Regions from separate parts of the Streptomyces sp. RK9 genome, predicted to be linked through region 2. Evidence: predicted binding sites of a transcription regulator. Region 2 holds the regulator's gene; the other holds the start of a gene.
What was found. Region 2 encodes HrcA, which represses chaperone genes, less so after heat shock. Its sites were predicted from a motif close to TTNGCACTCNGNNNNNCNGAGTGCNAA; they were not measured.

Region 1: groES (co-chaperone GroES) is a predicted target of HrcA. The motif match lies at 9,435-9,461, and genes of this name have one in related genera.

The regions. Positions count from the first base shown of each region.
Region 1 is NZ_CP173704.1:1,916,939-1,928,767, reverse strand. It holds gene guaB (IMP dehydrogenase) at 1-378, opposite strand, end outside; gene AB6L24_RS29000 (sigma-70 family RNA polymerase sigma factor) at 689-1,264, opposite strand; gene AB6L24_RS28995 (response regulator transcription factor) at 1,531-2,142, opposite strand; gene AB6L24_RS28990 (WhiB family transcriptional regulator) at 2,542-2,859, shown strand; gene AB6L24_RS28985 (LysR family transcriptional regulator) at 2,903-3,799, opposite strand; gene AB6L24_RS28980 (MOSC domain-containing protein) at 3,880-4,548, shown strand; gene AB6L24_RS28975 (multicopper oxidase family protein) at 4,713-6,239, shown strand; gene AB6L24_RS28970 (SDR family NAD(P)-dependent oxidoreductase) at 6,259-7,032, shown strand; gene groL (chaperonin GroEL) at 7,214-8,842, opposite strand; gene groES (co-chaperone GroES) at 8,981-9,289, opposite strand; gene AB6L24_RS28955 (polysaccharide deacetylase family protein) at 9,788-10,768, opposite strand; gene AB6L24_RS28950 (THUMP-like domain-containing protein) at 10,851-11,829, shown strand, end outside.
Region 2 is NZ_CP173703.1:1,742,491-1,754,319, forward strand. It holds gene AB6L24_RS06735 (HAMP domain-containing protein) at 1-98, opposite strand, end outside; gene AB6L24_RS06740 (SpoIIE family protein phosphatase) at 981-2,915, shown strand; gene hemW (radical SAM family heme chaperone HemW) at 3,061-4,293, shown strand; gene AB6L24_RS06750 (DUF3097 domain-containing protein) at 4,427-5,245, opposite strand; gene AB6L24_RS06755 (MBL fold metallo-hydrolase) at 5,269-6,030, opposite strand; gene hrcA (heat-inducible transcriptional repressor HrcA) at 6,297-7,313, shown strand; gene dnaJ (molecular chaperone DnaJ) at 7,314-8,453, shown strand; gene AB6L24_RS06770 (nitronate monooxygenase) at 8,930-10,003, shown strand; gene AB6L24_RS06775 (16S rRNA (uracil(1498)-N(3))-methyltransferase) at 10,000-10,749, shown strand; gene AB6L24_RS06780 (VOC family protein) at 10,772-11,173, shown strand; gene AB6L24_RS06785 (hypothetical protein) at 11,381-11,829, shown strand, end outside.

The DNA of each region.
Region 1 (11,829 bases), on a different replicon from region 2:
GATGCGGAACTTGGCGCAGATCGCGTCGGCCTCGGCGAGGGTCGCGTCCGGGTGCACCGTGATCGGGTCCGTGACCATGCCGGACTCGGACCGCTTGACCAGGTCGACCTGGTTGGCCTGGTCGGCGATGGAGAGGTTGCGGTGCAGCACGCCGACGCCGCCCTGGCGGGCCATGGCGATGGCCATCCGGGACTCGGTGACCTTGTCCATCGCCGCGGACAGCAGCGGGACGTTCACCCGGACGTTCTTCGAGATGGACGAGGCGGTGTCGATGTCGCCGGGCGCCATGTCGGACGCGCCCGGCAGCAGCAGCACGTCGTCGTAGGTCAGCCCGAGTGTCGCGAATTTCTCGGGCACTCCGTCGACGTTTGCAGTCATGACACCTTCCCCAATGGCCTTGATCGGTGCGGATGTCCATGCTAACGGGAAGCATGGCTCTCTCATTCCACAGTGCCGGCGGGGGCAGCGGTTCGTAGATTCCTACAGCCATGCCGTGGGGAGGGTGATCCACGGGGCCGAGGGCGGCCCGGCACCGCCGGAATGGCGTCGTGCGGGCTGATCACCGCCGCGGCGGAAAGAGACGCCCGGCTCCGCCGGGGCAACGAAGCGCCGCACCACAGGGTGGCCAAAGTCTCCACGGGACGAACGCGCCGACGCGACGAGAAGGGCCACCGGCGCCGGAAGGGGCCTACTGCTCGGCCAGCGCCCGCAGGCGGCTCAGCGCGCGGTGCTGGGCCACGCGGACCGCCCCCGGCGACATCCCCAGCATCTGCCCGGTCTCCTCGGCCGTGAGGCCGACGGCGACACGCAGGAGCAACAGCTCGCGCTGGTTGTCCGGCAGGTTGGCGAGCAGCTTCTTGGCCCACTCGGCGTCGCTGCTGAGCAGCGCCCGCTCCTCGGGCCCGAGGGAGTCGTCGGGCCGCTCGGGCATCTCGTCCGAGGGCACGGCGGTGGAACCGGGGTGGCGCATCGCGGCGCGCTGCAGGTCGGCGACCTTGTGCGCGGCGATGGCGAAGACGAAGGCCTCGAAGGGCCGTCCGGTGTCCCGGTAGCGCGGCAGCGCGAGCAGCACCGCGACGCAGACCTCCTGCGCGAGGTCCTCGACGAAGTGCCGCGCGTCACCGGGAAGTCGGGAGAGCCGGGTGCGGCAGTACCGCAGCGCGAGCGGGTGGACGTGGGCCAACAGGTCGTGCGTGGCCTGCTCGTCCCCCTCGACGGCGCGTAGGACGAGGGCACCGATCACCGTCGTCTTGTCATCGCGCATCGGTCCATGGTGCCTTGGCGCTGACTGATCTGTGGCACCGCGTCCATAGTTGTGCATCGAAGCGTTATGAGCGGGTGCGCCGGAACTCATCTCCCGCACCCTCCCCTCCCGCTCGGCCGACTCGTCCCCAAGGAACTCCACACCTCAAGGATGCGGCATCGGCGGCGAAGCGCCACAAGCCGCTCCCGAGGCGGGTGCGTGCGGGCCTCCATGGCCCCGTCCGCCGCACGGCGGACGGGAATCACCATGCCCCCGCCGCAGCACACTCAGCGAACCAGGCCCCAGCGGAAGCCGAGCGCCACCGCGTGCGCGCGGTCCGAGGCGCCGAGCTTCTTGAACAGCCGCCTGGCGTGCGTCTTCACCGTGTCCTCGGAGAGGAAGAGCTCGCGGCCGATCTCGGCGTTCGACCGGCCGTGGCTCATCCCTTCGAGGACCTGGATCTCACGCGCGGTGAGCGTGGGCGCCGCGCCCATCTCGGCCGAGCGGAGCCGGCGCGGGGCCAGCCGCCAGGTCGGGTCGGCGAGCGCCTGTGTGACGGTCGCGCGCAGTTCGGCGCGCGAGGCGTCCTTGTGCAGATAGCCGCGGGCCCCGGCGGCGACCGCGAGCGCGACCCCGTCCAGGTCCTCGGCGACCGTGAGCATGATGATGCGTGCTCCCGGGTCGGCCGAGAGCAGCCGCCGCACGGTCTCCACGCCGCCCAGTCCGGGCATGCGTACGTCCATCAGAATCAGATCCGAGCGGTCGGCGCCCCAGCGGCGGAGGACTTCCTCGCCGTTGGCCGCTGTCGTCACGCGCTCGACGCCGGGCACGGTCGCGACCGCGCGGCGCAGCGCCTCTCGGGCGAGCGGGGAGTCGTCGCAGACGAGGACGGATGTCATGGCCGTCCTCCGCAGCTGATGCGCGTCACCTTGAGCCTCCAGGCTGGTACAAGTCGTCACCTGTGCGGTTGACGCACTCGGACACCTGCCCGAGCACTTGTTCTTTCAACCGCCTCCGCACTCTCAACGACGGTCACTCGAAAGAGTTACGGGTCAGTCAGCCGTCTTCGGCACTCTACGTGAGGGCGCGGACACGGCACAGGCGGCGCGGACGGATGCGCCCTCCCAACGGGCCCCGACGAGCGCCATCAAGAGCTATGCCCCATTTAGCGGCTTTTCTTCCCTTTTCCTGGTGTCTGTGGCTAGATTCGCAATGAGTCATATTTTCATCTCCTTAGACAGTAGATGTACGGTCATGGGCACCGTATCCGCGTCAGAACGGCTACCAGGAGACACGCAATGGCAGATTTCTCCCGCCTTCCCGGACCGAACGCAGATCTGTGGGACTGGCAGCTCCTCGCGGCCTGCCGCGGGGTGGACAGCTCGCTCTTCTTCCACCCGGAGGGCGAGCGCGGCGCGGCACGGAGCGCACGTGAGAACTCGGCCAAGGAGGTCTGCATGCGCTGCCCGGTGCGCGCGGAGTGCGCGGCGCACGCGCTCGCGGTCCGCGAGCCGTACGGCGTGTGGGGCGGACTGACCGAGGACGAGCGCGAGGAACTGATGGGCCGGGCCCGCAACCGCCTGGTCACGGCGGCGGGCAGCGGCGCGACGCCCTGAAGGAACGTTTCTTCAAGCGCGCCCCGGGCCTTCCGGGCGCGCCTCAGCGCGCGGCGGCCCGCGCCAGGTGGTCGAGGGTGGCGGCGACGGCCGGCACCTGCGCCAGGTCGGGCAGCGTGAGCGCGACGATCTCCCGGCGCACGGCGGGCTCCACCGTCACCGCGCGGGCCCCCTTGGGCCGCACCGACTCGATCGCGAGCTCGGGCAGCACCGCGACCCCCAGCCCCGCCCCGACCAGGCCGATCACCGCCGGGTAGTCGTCCGTGGCGAAGTCGATGCGGGGGGCGAAGCCCGCGCTCTCGCAGACCTCCACCAGCTGGCGGCGACAGCGCGGGCAGCCCGCGATCCACGACTCGTCGGCCAGCTCACCGATGGTGACGCTGTCGGCCTTCGCCAGCCGGTGCTCCTCCGGTACGAGGCCGACGAGCCGGTCGTCGAGCAGCGGCCGTACGACGAGGTCGTCCCACTCGTCCGCGGCGGCGGCCCCCGCGTACCGGAAGGCGAGCGCCACGTCGCAGTCGCCCTCGCGCAGCATCTCCACCGAGCGCGGGGGCTCGGCCTCCTCCAGGGAGACGCGGGTGCCGGGGTGCGCGGCGCGCAGCGCGGCGAGCGCGCCCGGCACGAGGGTGGAGGAACCGCTCGGGAAGGAGACGAGGCGGACGCGGCCCGCGCGCAGCCCGGCGATGGCGGCGACCTCCTCCTCGGCCGCGGTCAGCCCGGCGAGGATGCCCGCGGCATGCCTGACCAGGGCTTCTCCGGCCTGCGTGAGCCGCATCTCGCGGCCGGTGCGGATCAGCAGGGGCGTGCCGACCGACGCCTCGAGGGCCTTCATCTGCTGGCTGACGGCGGGCTGGGTGCAGCCGAGCTCGCGGGCCGCCGCGGAGAAGGAGCCGGTGGCGGCCACGGCGCGCAGGACACGGAGATGACGGGCCTCGATCATGGCTCGAGCATAAGCGACCCTTGGGCCCATCACCCAATAATGCGTGGCCGCTTTGAGGAGCGCTCGCTTAGCCTGGCCGCATGAAGCTTCTCTCCGTGAATGTGGGCCGGCCCAAGACCGTCGACTACACCGACTCTCCCGGCGGCCGCACCGGGATCGACAAGCAGCCCGTCGACGGGGCCGTCCGGGTGACCGCGCCCGGCCCCAAGGGCACCGGCGGCAGCGGCCTCACCGGAGACACCATCTGCGACCTGCGCCACCACGGCGGCGACGACCAGGCGGTGTACGCCTTCGCGCGCGAGGACCTCGACGCGTGGGAGCGGCTGCTCGGCCGGACGCTGCCCAACGGCGGCTTCGGCGAGAACCTCACGACGTCCGGCGTGGACGTGAACGGCGCGCTGATCGGCGAGCGTTGGCGCGTGGGCCCGGACCTGCTCCTGGAGGTGACCTCCTCGCGCATCCCGTGCCGCACGTTCCAGGGCCACGTGGGTGAGACGGGCTGGGTGCGCCGGTTCACGCAGGCCGTGCTGCCGGGCGCCTACCTGCGGGTCATCGAACCGGGCGAGATCCAGGCGGGCGACGCGGTCGAGATCGTGCACCGCCCGGACCACGAGGTCACGGTCGCCGTGCAGTTCCGGGCCGTGACGACGGAGCGCGCCCTGCTGCCTTCGCTGCTCGCGGCCGAGGACGCGCTGCATCCCGAGACGGTGAAGAAGGCACGGAAGTACGTGGCGAAGCTCAGCGCGTAGCGATCCTGGGCGGCGCGAGCCGCGCGAGCCGCGCATGCACGAGCCGTACGAGCCGTACGAGCCGCGCATAGGGGAAGTCCCTAGGGGCGCACGGGAGTTGAATCGGGGTCGGGTGGGGGCCGTCCCCGATACTCCCGGGCGGGCCGAGCCGCGAGTCTCGAACCATGTCCCGACTCACGAGCAGGCCACGCCTCAAGCGCGTCCTCATCATCCTCGGCAGCGTCGTCACGGTCGTCGCGCTGGCGCTCGGCGGCGGCCTGCTGTGGCTGTGGCAGGACGCCGAGGTCAGCACGGTCGGCAAGGAATCCTTCGACAACGCCCTGGCGATACCGCCGTTGGCGAAGTCCCGCGTGGCCAAGGACGGCACCCGCGTCTTCGACCTGCGCATGCAGTCGGGCGAGAAGGAGTTCAAGGCCGGGCGCGCGACGCCGACCTGGGGTTTCAACGGCGACCATCTGGGCCCGACCCTGCGCGCGCAGCGCGGCGAGAAGGTCCGCGTGCGGATCCGCAACGGCCTCGACGAGGCGTCGACCGTCCACTGGCACGGCATGCACCTGCCCGCGAAGACGGACGGCGGCCCGCATCAGATGATCCGGCCCGGCGGCAGCTGGAGCCCGCACTGGACGGTGGACCAGCCCGCGGCCACGCTCTGGTACCACCCGCATCCGCACGGCGCGACGGAGAAGCACGTGCAGCGCGGCCTCGCGGGCATGTTCCTCCTCGACGACAAGCGCAGCGCGCGCCTCGCGCTGCCGAAGAAGTACGGCGTCGACGACCTGCCGGTGATCGTGCAGGACGTGAGGTTCGACGGCGCGAAGTTCGACCACGGCCACAAGATGATGCGCAACGTCGGCTTCCTCGGCGACCGGACCATGGTCAACGGCACGCTCGCGCCGTACCAGGAGGTGGGCGACGAACTCATACGCCTGCGGCTCCTGAACGCCTCCACCGCGCGTACGTACGACTTCGGCTTCCCGGACGACCGCGCCTTCTCCCTGGTGGGCACGGACGGCGGCGCCCTGGAGCGGCCGGCGCGGATGGAGCGGATACAGCTGTCGCCGGGTGAGCGCGCCGAGATCGTGGTGCGGATGCGGCCCGGCGAGAGGACCGTGCTGCGCAGCTTCCCGCAGGACAACTACGGCGGCGCCTGGCAGCAGCGGTTCAGCGGGGGCGACGACTCCTTCGACGTGCTCCAGCTGCGGGCGGCGGAGCGACTGCGTCCTTCGCCCGCGCTGCCCTCGGAGCTGGGCGACCTCGAGGTGCCGGACGGCGCGGGGGCGAGCCGGGCGCGGTTCTTCGACCTGAAGCAGTCCGGGATCAACGGCCGGGCGATGCGGATGGACCGGATCGACGAGGTGGTCACGCGCGGCGCCACCGAGACCTGGACCGTGCGCAACGACAACGGCATGCCGCACAACTTCCATGTGCACGACGTGCAGTTCCGCGTCCTGGAGGTGAACGGCGAGGCGCCGCCGCCGGAGCTGCGCGGCCCCAAGGACACGGTGTTCCTGCCGAACGGCACGACCATGAAGCTGGCCCTGCGCTTCGAGGGCCCCGCCGACCCGAAGACGCCGTACATGTACCACTGCCATCTGCTGAGTCACGAGGACGGAGGAATGATGGGCCAGTTCGTGGTCGTGGAGAAGGGCCAGAAGGCGGACAAGCCGTCCGGGCGGCACAGCGGGCACTGAGGCTCACTAGCCTTGGTCCATGACTACGGCTCTGATTACGGGATCGACCGCCGGTATCGGCGCTGCCTTCGCGCGGCGGCTCGCCGGTGACGGGCACAACCTGGTCCTGGTGGCACGCGACACCAAGCGGCTGCGCGAGCAGGCGACCGAGCTGCACGACCGGCACGGCATCGAGGCGGAGGTCCTGACCGCCGACCTCGCCACGGAGGACGGCATCACGGCCGTCGAGGAGCGGCTCGCCCGTCGCCGCGACGGAGTCGACCTGCTGGTCAACAACGCCGGATTCGGCAACAAGGGCCGCTACTTGGAGGTGCCGCTCGCCGACGAGCTGACGATGCTGAAGGTGCACTGCGAGGCCGTGCTCCGGCTGACGTCCGCGGCGACGGGGGCGATGCGGGAGCGGGGCCGGGGCGGCGTCGTCAACGTCGCGTCGGTGGCGGCGTTCGTGCCGCGCGGGACGTACGGCGCGTCCAAGGCGTGGGTCGTGCAGTTCACGCAGGGGGCGGCCAAGGACCTGGCGGGCACGGGGGTGCGGCTGATGGCACTGTGCCCCGGCTTCGTCCGCACGGAGTTCCACGAGCGGGCGGGCATGGGCACGGACAACATCCCCAAGTGGATGTGGCTGGACGCCGACAAGCTGGTGGCCGCGGCCCTCACCGACCTGGCCCGCGGCAAGTCCCTGTCCATCCCGGACCCGAGGTACAAGACCCTGATGGGCGTGGTGAAGGTGACCCCGAGGGCACTGCTGGGCGGGGTGACATCGAGGACGGGCAGGAAGTACGGCCCCAAGTAACCCCGGGGCCGAGCCCCGTAAGGGGCGCGGGGAACTGCGCGAGGACGGACCACGCCCCGCACCCGGCACCCCTGCGAAACCCGGCAGACGCGAACCCGGGACAGACCGAGGCCCGGCATCCCGCGACGGGATGCCGGGCCTCGGACGGCGCCTTGATCGGCTACCGCGCAGAGCGCATCGCTCAGTGCGAGTGACCGTGACCGTGCCCGTGACCGGCGTCAGCCTCTTCCTCGGCCGGCTTCTCGACGACCAGCGTCTCGGTCGTGAGCAGCAGGGAGGCGATGGACGCGGCGTTCTCCAGGGCGGAGCGCGTCACCTTGACCGGGTCGATGACGCCGGCCTTGACCAGGTCGACGTACTCGCCGGTCGCGGCGTTGAAGCCGAAGCCCTTGTCCAGCTCCGCCACCTTGGTGGTGATGACGTAGCCCTCGAGGCCGGCGTTCTCGGCGATCCAGCGCAGCGGCTCGACGACGGCGCGGCGCACGACCGCGACACCGGTGGCCTCGTCGCCGGTCAGGTCGAGGTTGCCCTCGAGGACCTTGGCGGCGTGGACGAGCGCGGAGCCACCACCGGAGACGATGCCCTCCTCGACCGCGGCGCGGGTCGCGGAGATGGCGTCCTCCAGACGGTGCTTCTTCTCCTTCAGCTCCACCTCGGTGGCGGCGCCGACCTTGATGACGCACACGCCGCCGGCCAGCTTCGCGAGGCGCTCCTGGAGCTTCTCGCGGTCCCAGTCGGAGTCCGTGGCCTCGATCTCGGCCTTGATCTGGGCGACGCGGCCCTCGACGTCAGCGGAGTTGCCGCCGCCGTCGACGATGGTCGTGTCGTCCTTGGTGATGGTGACGCGGCGGGCGGAGCCGAGCACGTCCAGGCCGACCTGGTCGAGCTTGAGGCCGACCTCCTCGGCGATGACGGTGCCGCCCGTGAGGGTGGCCATGTCGCCGAGCATCGCCTTGCGGCGGTCGCCGAAGCCGGGGGCCTTCACCGCGACGGCGTTGAAGGTGCCGCGGATCTTGTTCACGACCAGGGTCGACAGGGCCTCGCCCTCGACGTCCTCGGCGATGATCAGGAGCGGCTTGGAGGAGCCGGCCTGGATGACCTTCTCCAGGAGCGGCAGCAGGTCCTGGATGGAGGAGATCTTGCCCTGGTGGATCAGGATGTACGGGTCGTCGAGGACGGCCTCCATACGCTCCTGGTCGGACACCATGTACGGCGACAGGTAGCCCTTGTCGAAGGCCATGCCCTCGGTGAAGTCCAGCTCCAGACCGAAGGTGTTGGACTCCTCGACGGTGATGACACCGTCCTTGCCGACCTTGTCCATCGCCTCGGCGATGAGCTCGCCGACCTGCGTGTCCTGGGCGGAGAGCCCGGCCACGGCGGCGATGTCGGACTTGTCGTCGATCGGACGCGCGGTGGCGAGCAGGTCGTCGGAGACGGCCTTGACCGCGGCGTCGATGCCCTTCTTCAGGGCGGCCGGGGAGGCACCGGCGGCGACGTTGCGCAGGCCCTCCTTGACCAGGGCCTGGGCCAGCACGGTGGCGGTGGTGGTGCCGTCACCAGCGATGTCGTTGGTCTTGGTCGCCACCTCCTTCACCAGCTGGGCGCCGAGGTTCTCGTACGGGTCCTCGACCTCGACCTCACGGGCGATGGTGACGCCGTCGTTGGTGATGGTGGGGGCGCCGAACTTCTTGTCGATGACGACGTTGCGGCCCTTGGGGCCGATCGTCACCTTGACCGTGTCGGCAAGCTTGTTGACGCCGCGCTCGAGGGCGCGACGGGCGTCCTCGTCGAACTTCAGGATCTTCGCCATGGGAGCGTTTCAGCCCTCTCGAAAACTCGGGTGAACGAGCCGCGCCCCTCGCCGCCCGGCAATCAGCGGGGTGACCAGGGGCGCAGCGCAAGCAAATCTGCAGGTGAAGCAGGTGCAGCAGAGACGAAAGTCGCTCGACTACTTCTCGATGATCGCGAGCACGTCGCGGGCCGAGAGGACGAGGTACTCGTCGCCGTTGTACTTCACCTCGGTGCCGCCGTACTTGCTGTAGAGCACGACGTCGCCGACCTTCACGTCGAGCGGCAGGCGCTCGCCGTTCTCGAAGCGGCCCGGGCCCACGGCGAGGACAGCCCCCTCCTGGGGCTTCTCCTTCGCGGTGTCCGGGATGACCAGGCCAGAGGCCGTGGTCTGCTCGGCGTCGAGCGGCTGGACCACGATGCGGTCCTCAAGCGGCTTGATGGCAACCTTGGAGCTGGCGGTCGTCACGATCCGACCTCCCCCTTCGGAGATCTCGCGGGGTTAACTGATCTGAGGTGGCGACCAGGTGGATCCGTCGTCGCGGGTGCCGGACCTGCCCGTCGCTGTTGGCACTCTCCAGTGGGGAGTGCCAGGCCCGAGACTAGGACGACGATTAGCACTCGGTCAAGCGGAGTGCCAATGCAGGCGGAGTTACGGGGGGTCGGGGCGGGGCGCCCGGGCCGGAACCCGGGCTCACGCCTTCGGACAACGTCCCGCGCGGGCGCAGGGTTCCGAGCGGTCCGGGCCCGCACCGCTGCTCCGCCTGCGGCAGCTTGCGCGGGACCTTCCGCGGAATCTTCTCGGCCGCCTTCCTGCCGAGACGCTCGATCGGGTCGACCGACTGCGCACAGCCGGTGAGCAGCAGGACGGGGGCGAGCACCCCCGCCGCGACCGCCGCCACCCGGACCCTGGAAACCCGGGCCCACGAGACCCAGGCCCGCGCGGGTAGGCCCCGCGCGGGTCGGTTCACAGGTAGTCCTCGAGCCGCGCCACCGCGTACCCCTTCGCCGTGACCGTCTTCAGGACCGTGCGGACCATGTCGGGCATGGTGCCCTTCCAGTCCTCGCGGCCGCGGAAGTGCGTGAGGATGATGTCGCCCGGGTGCAGGTCCTTGTCCCACTCCCGCCACTCCATGTGCCGGGCGAAGCCCTCGGACGCCCACAGCGGCACCGCCTTGACGCCGCAGGACTTGGCGGCGCGCAGGGTGTCGCGGTTGTAGTTCCCGTACGGCGGCCGGAACAGCTCGGGCCGCTTCCCGTACCGCCTCTGGATGGTGTCCTGCATCCCGCAGATCTCCCGCCGCTGCCCCTCGTAGGAGAGCCCCGGCAGATAGCGGTGGTTGAGCGTGTGGTTGTTCAGCACGACGCCGTTCCGCTGCATCCGCTTGAAGTAGCCGTAGTCCTCCTTGACCAGGTAGTCGCTGAGGAAGGCGGTGTACGGGATCTTCAGGTCGCGCATCATCCGCAGGAACGCCGGGTCCTTCTCGGCGCCGTCGTCGATCGTCAGGAAGACGACCTTGTCCTTGGTCGGGACGGTGGTGAACACCGGCGGCAGCTGCGCCTGCCCCTCGACCTCGAAGCCCTTGCGGGTGGTGATGCGGGGCTTGACGGCGGGCGCGGGGGGCGCGGCCAGCGGGGTCCGCGCGAGCCCCCAGCGCTTCGCCGCCGCGGCCCGCGCGGCCTGCTTCGCGCGCAGCGCGTCGGCGTAGTCCCGCAGCGCCTGGGCGGGCGGGCCGAGGCGCGGCTGCTGGCCGTGCGCGCCGGGGCCGCCCCGCTCGTCGCCGTCGGCGGCGCAGCCGGAGGCGATCGCGGTGGCGACGACGGCGGTGCTGACGGCCAGGGCGGCGAGGCGGCCGCTTCTGCGCCGCCCGCGCGCACCGCGCCGCCCGTCCGGTCCGCCCCGTCCACCCTCCGGGGCATATTGTTCGTTTTGTCGTACTAGTCGCATGGCGCCGCATCCTCGCAGCTCAGGCAGGCCCTACGGGGCCGACACCGCCGCCGTACGCGCACCTTCCACCGACTGGCCCACAATGGGCGACGTGAACGATCCGCTTGCCTCCTTCGCCGCGCTCCGCACCGCCGAGGGCCAGGGCCTCCTCGACGCCGTACGGGACGTGGAACCGAGTCAGGAGCTCGCGGTGGCCACCCGGCTGCGCCGCGAGCACCCCGCCGACTTGGTCTCCGCCGCGCTCGCGCAGGCGCGGCTGCGGCAGCGGGCGGCTGCGAAGTTCGGCGCGGCGGACGCCGCCCGCATGTACTTCACGCCGAACGGCGTCGAGCAGTCCACGCGCACGTCCGTGGCGACGTACCGCGCGCGGCGCTTCAGTGACCCCGGCGAACTCGGCGGCCTCGGCGTACGCTCCGTCGCCGACCTCTGCTGCGGCATCGGCGGCGACGCCATCGCCCTCGCGCGCGCCGGGGTCGCCGTCCTCGCCGTCGACCGCGACCCGCTGACCTGCGCGGTCGCCCGCGCCAACGCCGAAGTCCTCGGCCTCGCCGACCTCATCGAGGTCCGCGAGGCGGACGTGACCGACGTCGACACCTCCCCCTACGACGCCGTCTTCGTCGACCCCGCGCGGCGCGGCGGGCGCGGCCGGATCTTCGACCCCGAGGCGTACTCGCCGCCCCTCTCCTGGGCCGTCGAGACCGCCCGCAAGGCGCCCCGCGCCGCCCTCAAGATCGCCCCCGGCATTCCGCACGAGGCCGTGCCCGGCGAGGCCGAGGCCGAGTGGATCTCGGACGGGGGTGACGTGAAGGAGGCCGTGCTGTGGTTCGGCGGTGACGCGCCCGGCTCGCACCGGGCCACGCTGCTGCCGTCCGGGGACACCCTCGCCTCCCCGCTCGCCACGATGCTCCCCGACCCGGACGTGCGGCCTGTCGGGCGCTTTCTGTACGAGCCCGACGGGGCCGTCATCCGTGCCCATCTCGTCGCCGAGGTCGCCGCGCGGGTCGGTGGTGGGCTCATCGACGAGACCATCGCCTACGTCACCTCCGACGCCGCCGTCGGCA
Region 2 (11,829 bases):
CGGTCCACCAGTTCGTTGAAGACCGTGACCAGCTCGGCGACCAGGCCCGAGCTGGTGTGCGGGGCCTTGGTGAAGTTGCCGTCGCGGGCGGCCCGCATGGCGGCGAGCAGGACGCGCAGATCGGCGGCGGACTCGCCCGACGGGTCGCCGAGGGCGGTGTCCGGGTCGGAGCGGGGGTCCTGGTCCGGCGTGCGGGTGGACTTGGGCGGGCGTTTGGGTGACCTCCTTGCGGGGGCCGGGGGCGGCTCTCCGGACGCCGACTCGGACGCCGACCCGGACGCCGCCCCGGAAATGGGCCCGGACGCCGCCCCGGAAATGGACCCCGCCCCGGACGCGGACCCCGCCCCGGACCGGGCGGGCTCCCGAGGCGCGGAGGGCTCCCGGGGCGGCGACGGGATCTTGGCGCGGACCGAGCGTCCGGAGCGCTGTTCGGCCGGGCAAACCGAGTGAGCGCACTGCGGCACCGGGGGCGTGAGTAAGGCGTCGAGCGCCGGTGAAGCGGACGCGCGCGGGGTGCCCGGGGGAGCCGATCCAGAACCTTTTGAGGCGTCAGATCCCGGTGCGGCAGCGACAGTTGACGGTGCGGCAGCAACAGTTGACGGTGACAGAGGGTCAGGGAGCGTCGGGTGCGAGGGTGCCGGGCCGCGGCCGGTGCCGCCCGCGTCGGCTGGCCGGTTCTCGCCGGACGCCACCGCCGCCGCCCGGGGCCGGAATCGGCCACCCGGATCCACGACGGCCGGTGGGGGCGCTGGGTCGGGGGCCGCCGCGGCACCCGGGGCCGAAATCCGCGCAGGACTGCCCGTATCGGCGGATGACGGAATCTGACCGCGTCCGAGCGCGGGCGTAGCACTGTTCTCACTCATGGTGGCCCACTTCGGTAACTCGGTGCTTATGGGCCCAGTCAGTCTGTCACTCTGTCCGTGTCGCCTGAGGCGTATTCGTCCGAACTGCTCAGGAGCCGCACTGTGGGGGCCATTCCGATGCAACGGGAGACTACTTTTCGTGCTTCCGCCCAGCCCGCGGCGCGCCCCGGGCCACTGGCCGTGGTGCGCACGTCCCTGCCCGGAAACCCGCTGGCGCCCGCCGCGGCCCGCCGGTTCGTCCGGGCGGCGCTCGCCGACTGGACCGAGTTCGGGACGCCCGCGGCGACCGGCATCACCGAGCGGCTCGCCGACGACTCGGTGCTGCTGGTCAGCGAGTTGGTGACGAACGCCGTCGTGCACGCGGGCACCGCCGTCGACGTCCTGTGCCGCTTCGACGAGGGCACCCCCGGCGAGAGCACCGACGCCCTGGTCGTCGAGGTGTCCGACCACCACCCCGCGCGCGCCGTGCGCAGCGAGCCCCGCTCCCCGCAGCCCGGCACCCCCGAGTACGGCCGCGGACTGCAACTCGTCGCCACCCTCTCCGAGTCCTGGGGCATCACCTACCGCTCCGGCACCAAGACCGTCTGGGCCCGGCTGCCCGTCGTGCCCGTCGTGCCCGTCGTGCCCGTGGAGGGGATCCCGCTCGTCCCGGAGATCGAGACGTACGCCGGTGACCAGGTCCTGCAGCGTGGACTGCGCGCCGCCGAGATCCTCGCGCCGCTCCCCAGAAGAGCCGGCCACGACACCGAGTGGATCAACCGCGGCGCCCTCACCTTCCTCGCCGAGGCCTCCGACCTGCTCGCCGGACAGTTCGACGAGAACCTGGTCGCGGCCCTCGCCGGGCAGCTGCTCGTCCCGCGCCTCGCGGACTGGTGCGCGGTCTGGCTCGACGACGAGGCCGAGGGCCCCGGGCGCACCCTCGACGGGCGCGCCCCCGGCACCCGCCTCGCGCGCGTCTGGCACACCAGCGAACAGCGCATAGAGGAGCTGCGGAGGCTCCTGGAGAAGGAGCCGCCGCGGCTGACCGAGGCAGTGGGCTCCGGCGCGGTGGCCGTGCTGTGGCCCGGGGACGCCCTGGGCGGCGGCGAATCGGGCGGTGCGGCGCTCGCGTACCGCCTGGTGGCGGGCGGGCGGAAGCTCGGCACCCTGGTGATCGGACGGGCCGGCCTCGCGCGCTTCCCCGACGAGGCCACCGGGCTCGTCGAGGACTTCAGCCGCCGCGTCGCCCTCGCCATCAGCGCCGCCCGCCGCTACCAGCGCCAGGCCACCATCAGCCAGGTCCTCCAGCGCGGCCTGCTGCCCAGCGCCGTCGCGGACATCCCCGGCGTGGAGAGCAGCATCGTGTACGAGCCCCGGGAGCAGGGCGGGCCCGGCGGCGACTTCTACGACGTGTTCCCCGCCGGGCGCGGCCGCTGGTGCTTCGCCCTCGGCGACGTCCAGGGCAAGGGGCCCGAGGCGGCCGTCGTCATCGGGCTCGCCCGGCCCTGGCTGCGGCTGCTCGCCCGCGAGGGCTACCAGGTGGCCGAGGTCCTCGACCGCCTCAACCAGCTCCTCCTCGACGACGCCACGGAGGCCGCCGACGCCGCCGCTGCCGTCCTCGCCCTCGCCGGTGGCCAGGACGAGCCCACCGACGGCCCCACCTCCCGCTTCCTGTCCCTCCTCTACGGCGAGCTGGTGCCCCACGCGGACGGCGTGCGGTGCACCGTGGCGTGCGCCGGGCATCCGCTGCCGCTGGTGCTCGGGGCCGACGGGCAGGTGCGGCCCGTCGCGGCGCCGCAGATGCTGCTCGGTGTCGTCGACGACGAGACGTACACCAGCACCACCTTCGAGCTGCGCACCGGCGACACGCTGCTGTGCGTCACCGACGGGGTCACGGAGCGGCGCTCCGGGCTGCACCTCTTCGACGACGGCGACGGGCTCGCCAAGGCCCTCGCGGGCTGCGCGGGCCTCGACGCGGGGCTCGTCGCCGAGCGGATCCGGCGGCTCGTCCACGAGTTCTCGCAGCGGCCGCCGGACGACGATCTGGCGTTGCTGGTGCTCAAGGCGGAGTGAGGCGCGGGGTGCCTGCGCGGGGCGCCCCAGGCCCGCCCCTTCACCGAAACTGGGGGCGCTGCCCCCAGACCCCCGCTCCTCAAACGCCGGAGGGGCTGGATCCGCCCGGCCGGAAAACCTCGGCGCGTCCGGGACAATGGCAGACATGCCTTCCGTTCTGCCCGATGGTGAGCCCATGCCCGAGGACGGGGCGCTGCCCGCCTCCGCCCTGATCGGAGCGGGTGAGCGGCCCCTCGGGTTCTACCTGCACGTGCCGTACTGCGCGACCCGCTGCGGCTACTGCGACTTCAACACCTACACCGCCACCGAGCTGCGCGGCAGCGGCGGCGTCCTCGCCTCCCGCGACAACTACGCCGACACCCTGATCGACGAGGTCCGCCTCGCCCGCAAGGTCCTCGGCGACGACCCGCGCCCCGTGCGGACCGTGTTCGTCGGCGGCGGTACGCCCACGCTGCTCGCCGCCGACGATCTCGTACGGATGCTCGCCGCCGTACGCGACGAGTTCGGCCTCGCCGACGACGCGGAGATCACCACGGAGGCCAACCCGGAGTCCGTCGACCCCGCCTATCTGAGCGCCCTGCGCGAGGGCGGCTTCAACCGGATCTCCTTCGGCATGCAGAGCGCCAAGCAGCACGTCCTGAAGGTCCTCGACCGCACGCACACGCCCGGGCGGCCCGAGGCCTGCGTCGCCGAGGCGCGCGCCGCGGGCTTCGAGCACGTCAACCTCGATCTCATCTACGGCACGCCCGGGGAGACCGACGACGACTGGCGGGCCTCCCTCGACGCCGCCATCGGCGCCGGGCCCGACCATGTCTCGGCGTACGCGCTGATCGTCGAGGAGGGCACACAGCTCGCCCGGCGGATCCGGCGCGGGGAGGTGCCGATGACCGACGACGACGTGCACGCGGACCGGTACCTGATCGCGGACGAGGTTCTCGGGGGCGCCGGGTTCGACTGGTACGAGGTGTCGAACTGGGCCACCTCCGAGGCCGGGCGGTGCCTGCACAACGAGTTGTACTGGCGGGGCGCCGACTGGTGGGGGGCCGGTCCTGGGGCCCACAGCCATGTGGGGGGTGTGCGGTGGTGGAACGTGAAGCATCCCGGCGCGTACGCCGCAGCGCTGGCCGGGGGGAAGTCGCCCGGGGCCGGGCGGGAGGTGCTTGCCGATGAGGATCGGCGGGTCGAGCGGGTGCTGCTTGAGCTGCGGCTGCGTGAAGGGTGCCCTTTGACGCTCCTGAAGGAGGCCGGGCTTGCCGCGGCCGCGCGTGCGCTGGCTGAGGGGCTGCTTGAGGCCGGGCCCTATGCGGAGGGGCGGGCCGTGCTCACCCTGCGGGGGCGGCTGTTGGCTGACGCCGTCGTGCGGGATCTGGTCGACTGAGCTGTGCTGTCCCTGGGGGTGCCCTTCCCTCGATGTCATGGCACCGCCGTCCTGAACTGTGCCCACCCGTTCCGCCCTCTGGGCGGACCAGCTGCCCACAGCGAGGGAGGGCGGGGGCGGCGGCGGGGGAAGCCTATGGCGCCGTCACGAAGTCGATCAGTTCCTCGACCCTTCCCAGCAGCGCCGGTTCCAGGTCCTTGTACGTGTGGACCCTGCCCAGGATGTGCTGCCACGCCGCGCCCGTGTTGTCCGGCCAGCCCAGGGCGCGGCACACGCCCTTCTTCCAGTCCTGGCCGTGGGGGACGCGGGGCCAGGCCCTGATGCCCACCGACGACGGCTTCACGGCCTCCCACACGTCGATGTAGGGGTGGCCGACGATCAGGGCGTGGTCGCTGCTCACGGCCGCGGCGATGCGGGACTCCTTGGAGCCGGGGACCAGGTGGTCGACGAGGATGCCGAGGCGGGCGTCCGCGTCGGGGGCGAACTCGTCGACGATCGCGGGTAGGTCGTCGATGCCTTCCAGGTACTCGACGACGACGCCCTCGATGCGCAGGTCGTCGCCCCAGACCTTCTCGACGAGCTCGGCGTCGTGCCGCCCCTCGACGTAGATGCGCCCGGCGCGGGCCACGCGCGCCCGCGCGCCCGGCACGGCCAGCGAACCGGAGGCGGTGCGTGCGGGCTTGCGGGGTGCGGCGGCGGCCGTCGGGCGGACCAGGGTGACGACCCGGCCCTCCAGGAGGAAGCCGCGCGGTGCCATCGGGAACACGCGGTGCTTGCCGAAGCGGTCCTCCAGGGTCACCGTCGGCCCCTCGGCGGTCTTCTCGCAGCGGATCACCGCGCCGCAGAAGCCCGTGGTGACCTCCTCCACGACCAGGTCGGCCTCGGCGGGCACCTCGGGGACGGCGGCCGGCTTCTTCCAGGGCGGGGTCAGGTCCGGGTGGTAGCTGCGCATGGGCCAGACGTTATGGCATGCCGTCAGGCGACACCGAACCGCCGGGCAAGCTCGTCGCGTTGGCGGCGTACGAAGGCGGCGTCCACGACGGCCCCGTGCCCGGGCACGTACACCGCGTCCTCGCCGCCCAGGTCGAGGAGCCGGTCGAGGGCGGCGGGCCAGTGCCGGGGCGCCGCGTCCGGGCCGGCCTGCGGCTCGCCGGACTCCTCGACCAGGTCGCCGCAGAAGACGACCTCGGGCTCGCCGGGGCCGCCCGGCACGAGGACGGCGAGGTCGTGGCCGGAGTGCCCGGGGCCGACGTTGGCGAGCAGCACCTGGAGGCCGCCGAGGTCGAGGGTCCACTCCCCGCACACCAGGTGGCGGGGCTGGACCAGGAGGTCGGCGGCCTCGGCGGCGGCGGCCGGGTCGAGGCCCTGGGCGACGGCGTCGGCGCGCAGCCCCTCGCGGTCGTGGTCGAGGACGGTGTCGAGGCCGACGGCGCCGAACACCTCGACGCCCGCGAACGCCGCCGCGCCGAGGACGTGGTCGAAGTGCGGGTGGGTGAGCGCGAGATGCGTCACGCGCCGGCCGTCGCCGAGCAGCCGCCGGGCGTCGGCGCGCAGCCGGGAGCCCTCGCGCAGGCTGGACCCGGCCTCGATCATGAGGGCGGCGCCGGTGCCGACGACGAGCCCGGCCGTGCAGTCCCACACGGGCAGCCTGCACCGCCCCACGCGCGCGGCGAGCCGTTCCCAGCCCGCCTCCTCCCAGGCCGGGGCGGAGGCGGGGGAGGGCGTGGTCGTGTCCATGGGGTGACGCTAGCGCCGACGGGGCGCGGGGGCAGGACGGGGGCGGCCTCCGGAGCGGCGGGGTAGGTGGCCGGGGTGTCCGTCGGCGTGACAAGGCAGGACATGGGCGGCACCCGTCGGCATGACAACGGGGTCGGCCCTTGCCGGGCCTGTACCCACCGGCCGTACACTGACTCGGTGAAGGCTGGCACTCGCCCGGGGTGAGTGCCAGGGCGAGGGGCCACCACCGGGGGCTCGGGGCGAGGGACGGCAGCTGGAGGTGCGCGATGCTCAGTGAACGCAGGCTGGAAGTGCTGCGCGCCATCGTCCACGACTACGTGGGCACGGAGGAGCCGGTCGGCTCCAAGGCGCTCACCGAACGCCACCACCTCGGCGTCTCCCCGGCGACGGTCCGCAACGACATGGCCGCGCTCGAGGAGGAAGGGTTCATCGCCCAGCCGCACACCAGCGCCGGGCGGATCCCGACCGACAAGGGGTACCGCCTGTTCGTGGACCGGCTCGCGGGCGTCAAGCCGATGACGGCTCCAGAGCGGCGCGCGATCCACAACTTCCTGGACGGCGCGGTCGACCTGGACGACGTCGTCGGGCGCACGGTGCGGCTGCTCGCGCAGCTGACCCGGCAGGTCGCGGTGGTGCAGTATCCGTCGCTGACCCGCTCCACGGTGCGGCACGTGGAACTGCTCTCGCTGGCCCCGGCCCGCCTGATGCTGGTCCTCATCACCGACACCGGGCGCGTCGAGCAGCGCATGATCGACTGCCCGGCTCCGTTCGGCGAGACGTCGCTCGCGGATCTGCGGGCGCGGCTCAACAGCCGGGTCGCGGGCCGCCGCTTCTCGGACGTGCCGCAGCTGGTGCAGGACCTGGCCGAGTCCTTCGACAAGGACGACCGGGGGACGGTGACGACGGTCCTTTCCACCCTCCTCGAAACGCTGGTGGAGGAGACCGAGGAGCGGCTGATGATCGGCGGCACCGCCAATCTCACCCGCTTCGGACATGACTTTCCCCTCACCATCAGGCCGGTCCTCGAGGCCCTTGAGGAGCAGGTCGTCCTCCTCAAGTTGCTTGGTGAGGCGACGGATTCGGGCATGACCGTCAAGATCGGGCACGAGAACGCCCACGAGGGGCTCAGCTCCACGTCGGTGGTCTCCGTCGGCTACGGTTCGGGGAGCGAGGCAGTGGCCAAGCTGGGCGTGGTCGGACCGACCCGCATGGACTATCCGGGAACGATGGGAGCAGTACGCGCAGTGGCACGTTACGTCGGACAGATCCTGGCGGAGTCGTAAGTGGCCACGGACTACTACGCCGTACTAGGCGTGCGCCGCGACGCTTCCCAGGACGACATCAAGAAGGCCTTCCGGCGGCTCGCTCGCGAGCTGCACCCGGACGTCAACCCTGACCCGAAGACGCAAGAGCGCTTCAAGGAGATCAACGCCGCGTACGAGGTGTTGTCGGACCCGCAGAAGAAGCAGGTCTACGACCTCGGCGGCGACCCGCTGTCCCAGGCCGGCGGCGCCGGTGGCGCGGGCGGCTTCGGAGCGGGTGGCTTCGGCAACTTCTCCGACATCATGGACGCGTTCTTCGGTACGGCGTCGCAGCGCGGGCCGCGTTCGCGCACCCGGCGCGGGCAGGACGCCATGATCCGTCTGGAGATCGACCTCGAAGAGGCGGCCTTCGGCACCACGAAGGACATCCAGGTCGACACGGCCGTCGTCTGTACGACGTGTTCCGGGGAAGGTGCCGCGCCCGGCACCTCCGCGCAGACCTGTGACATGTGCCGCGGTCGCGGTGAGGTGTCCCAGGTCACGCGGTCCTTCCTCGGCCAGGTCATGACCTCGCGGCCCTGCCCGCAGTGCCAGGGCTTCGGGACCGTCGTGCCGACGCCGTGCCCCGAGTGCGCGGGCGACGGGCGGATCCGGTCCCGGCGCACGCTCACCGTGAAGATCCCGGCCGGTGTCGACAACGGCACCCGGATCCAGCTCGCGGGCGAGGGCGAGGTCGGCCCCGGCGGCGGCCCCGCCGGTGACCTCTACGTCGAGATCCACGAGCTGCCCCACGCCGTCTTCCAGCGGCGCGGGGACGATCTGCACTGCACCGTCACGCTGCCGATGACGGCGGCGGCGCTCGGCACGAAGGTGCCGCTCGAGACGCTGGACGGCATGGAGGAGGTCGACATCCGGCCCGGCACGCAGTCCGGCCAGTCGATCCCCCTGCACGGGCGGGGCGTCACCCACCTGCGCGGCGGCGGGCGCGGCGACCTCATCGTGCACGTCGAGGTCCTCACGCCGTCCAAGCTCGACCCCGAGCAGGAGCGGTTGCTGCGGGAGCTCGCGCAGCTGCGCGGCGAGGAGCGGCCCACCGGGCAGTTCCAGCCCGGGCAGCAGGGCCTGTTCTCTCGCCTGAAGGACGCGTTCAACGGGCGCTAGCGCCTTGACCGGCCCGGGGTGAGCGTGGAATCTACGCTCACCCCGGGCCGTTCTGCGTGGTCAACCCGCGCGGTGACGGCGCCCGGGGCTCGGCCGGGGCACCTCCGTTCGTGCCATCCCGTCGGCCGGGGGCCGTTCCACTTCCTTCCCTTGTCGTCATGGCGCCGCCGTCCTGGGCTGTGCCCACCCGTTCCGCCCTCTGGGCGGCCCAGCTGCCCACAGGGGTGGGGCAGTCCTTGGCCTTGCCCGGCTCCCGGCCGGGCCCTTCCCCGGCCCTGGTGCGGGAGCCCGGGCGGCTCGGCCGGCCGTAGCGTGAGTGGTGCAGGTGGCCATGGCGGCGGCGCGGTGATGTTCCAGTCACGGGTGGGTGGGTGGGCGGTGTCCGCCGCGGAGCGGCGGGGCAGGAAAGCCCCCACGGCGGGAAAGCCGAAGGACCCCGGACAAGGCGCCCCCGCCAGACGTGGCACGATGCCGGTATGTCCTCCGCGTTCACCGATCTCTGTCGCTATCCGATCGTGCAGGCCCCGATGGCGGGCGGTGGCTCGACCCCGCAGCTGGTGGCGGCTGTCGCCGAGGCCGGGGGGCTCGGCTGCCTGGCCGCCGGGTACAAAACCGCCGACGGGATGTACCAGGAGATCAAGCAGGTCAGGAGCCTGACGGCGCGGCCGTTCGGGGTGAACCTGTTCATGCCGCAGCCGGAGTACTCCGACCCCGCGGCCGTCGAGGTGTACCGCAATCAGCTCGCGGGCGAGGCCACCTGGTACGAGACGCAGCTCGGCGACACCGACGGCAAGCGCGACGACGGCTACGACGCGAAGCTCGCGATCCTGCTCGACGACCCGGTGCCGCTGGTGTCGTTCACGTTCGGCTGCCCGACCCGGGAGGTCGTCCAGGCCTTCGACCGCGTCGGCACCCGCACGGTCGTCACCGTCACCACGCCCGAGGAGGCCCGCGCGGCCCAGCGGGCGGCCGCCGACGCCGTCTGCGTCCAGGGCATCGAGGCGGGCGGCCACCAGGGCACGCACCGCGACAACCCGGAGGCGGACGGCTCCGGCATCGGCCTGCTCAGCCTGATCGCGCAGGTCAGGGAGACGGTGCAGCTGCCCGTGATCGCCGCGGGCGGCCTGATGCGCGGCGGCCAGATCGCCGCGGTCCTCGCCGCGGGCGCGGACTTCGCCCAGCTCGGCACGGCGTTCCTGGTGACGCCCGAGTCGGGCGCGCAGCCGCTGCACAAGCAGGCCATGACGAACCCGCTGTTCGGGCACACCGAGCTGACCCGCGCGTTCTCGGGCCGCCCCGCGCGCGGCCTGGTCAACCGCTTCATGCGCGAGCACGGCCCGTACGCCCCGGCCGCGTACCCGCAGGTGCACTATCTGACGGCCGGGCTCCGCAAGGCCGCGGCGAAGGCCGGTGACCCGCAGGCCATGGCGCTGTGGGCGGGCCAGGGCCACCGCCTGGCGCGGGCGCTGCCCGCGGCCGAGCTGATGGAGGTCCTGGTCGCCGAACTCGAAGAGGCGAAGGCCACGTTCGCCGCGCGGGGTGCGGTGTGACGGCGCCGGTCTTCGTCGTCGAGGACTTCCGGGGCGCGGCCCCGGGCGGCGCGTACGTCCTGGAAGGCCCCGAGGGGCGGCACGCGGTGTCCGTGAAGCGGCTGCACGCGGGCGAGGACGTCGTCCTCACCGACGGCGCCGGACGCTGGGCGCACGGCGTCGTCGCGGACACCGAGGGCAAGGACCGCCTGACGGTGTCCCTGGACGCCGACGGCGTACGCGAGGAGGCCGCGCAGACGCCCCGGATCACCGTCGTGCAGGCGCTGCCCAAGGGCGACCGGGGCGAGCTGGCCGTGGAGACCATGACGGAGACCGGCGTGGACGCCGTCGTGCCCTGGGCCGCGTCCCGCTGCATCACGCAGTGGAAGGGCGAGCGCGGCCAGAAGGCGCTCGGCAAGTGGCGGGCGACGGCACGCGAGGCGGGCAAGCAGTCGCGCCGCGTGCGCTTCCCCGAGGTCGCGGAGCTCGCCACGACCAAGCAGGTCACGGCGCTCCTCGCGGACGCGGACCTCGCCGCGGTCCTGCACGAGGAGGGCAGCGAACCGCTGGCCACCGCCGCCCTGCCCACGACCGGCCGCATCGTGCTCGTCGTCGGCCCCGAGGGCGGCGTCTCCCCGGACGAGCTGGCGGCGTTCGCGCAGGCGGGTGCCAAGCCCTACCGGCTCGGGCGTAGCGTGTTGCGCACGTCGACCGCGGGCACCGCGGCGACGGCCCTCCTCCTCGGCCGGACCGGACGCTGGTCCTGACCGCCGCCCGAAAGGCAGCCCCGTGGAACTCGCCCAGGTACGCCTGCTCGTCACCGACTTCCCCGCCTGCTACCGCTTCTACGCCGATGTGCTCGGCCTGAAGCCCCAGTCGGGCGCCACGAGCGGACCGTACGAGAAGTTCAGCCCCACGACGGGCTCCGCGGGCATCGCCCTGCAGGACCGGACGGTGATGGCCGAACTCCTCGGCGAGCTGGCCGAGTCGGCGACGGGGCACCGCTCCCTGGTGGTGCTGCGCGTCGACGACCTGGACGCGTACTGCGAGCGGATCACCGGGCGCGGCGCCGAGCTGACGCACGGGCCCGCGCCCATGACGGACCGGATGCGGGTGGCCCATCTCAAGGATCCCGAGGGGAACCTGGTGGAGCTCCAGGAGTGGCTGCTGCTGCGCACGGACCGCGCCTGAGCGGACCCGTAAGGGCCGGGAAGCCGCGGAGGCCGCCCCGAAGTAGCTTGTGGACAGGGGCGGTTACTGGACAGTTGGCCGCAAGCGGTCTACCGCCGTGCCGTCCGCGGTGGCACCCTGCCGCTCATGGGGGCATTGAGGCGAACACCGCGATCACCGTTACCGCGTTCCCGGTGGGCGCGGCGACCACGGCGCGTCCTCGTCGCCGTGACGGCCGCCGTGGCCGCCGGTGCGGGAGTCGCCGCGTGCGACCCCGTCGAGGGCAACATGAGCACGTCCGCCGTCGCGATCACCACCGACAAGATGGGCACGCGGGAGCTGGAGCGGCAGCACGCCGACGTGGACTGGCTGACCTGCACGGCCTCCTTCATCGGCAAGCCGAGGAAGGCGTCGGACTCCGACAAGCAGCGGGACGCCGAGGTGGACTGCCGGGGCCAGTCCGACGACGACAAGGTCATCACCATCAAGGGCCGGGTGACGGAGGTCCGCAACGGCGCCTGCGTACGCGGCCGTCTGACCGCGAAGGTCGGCCGCGAGGAGTGGTTCCGCGTCGACGCCCTGGGCAACTGCGACCACACGCCCGACGATGACGACAACGACGACAGCGGCAACGACGACAGCAACAACGGCAACGGGAACGGCAACAGTCACGACGG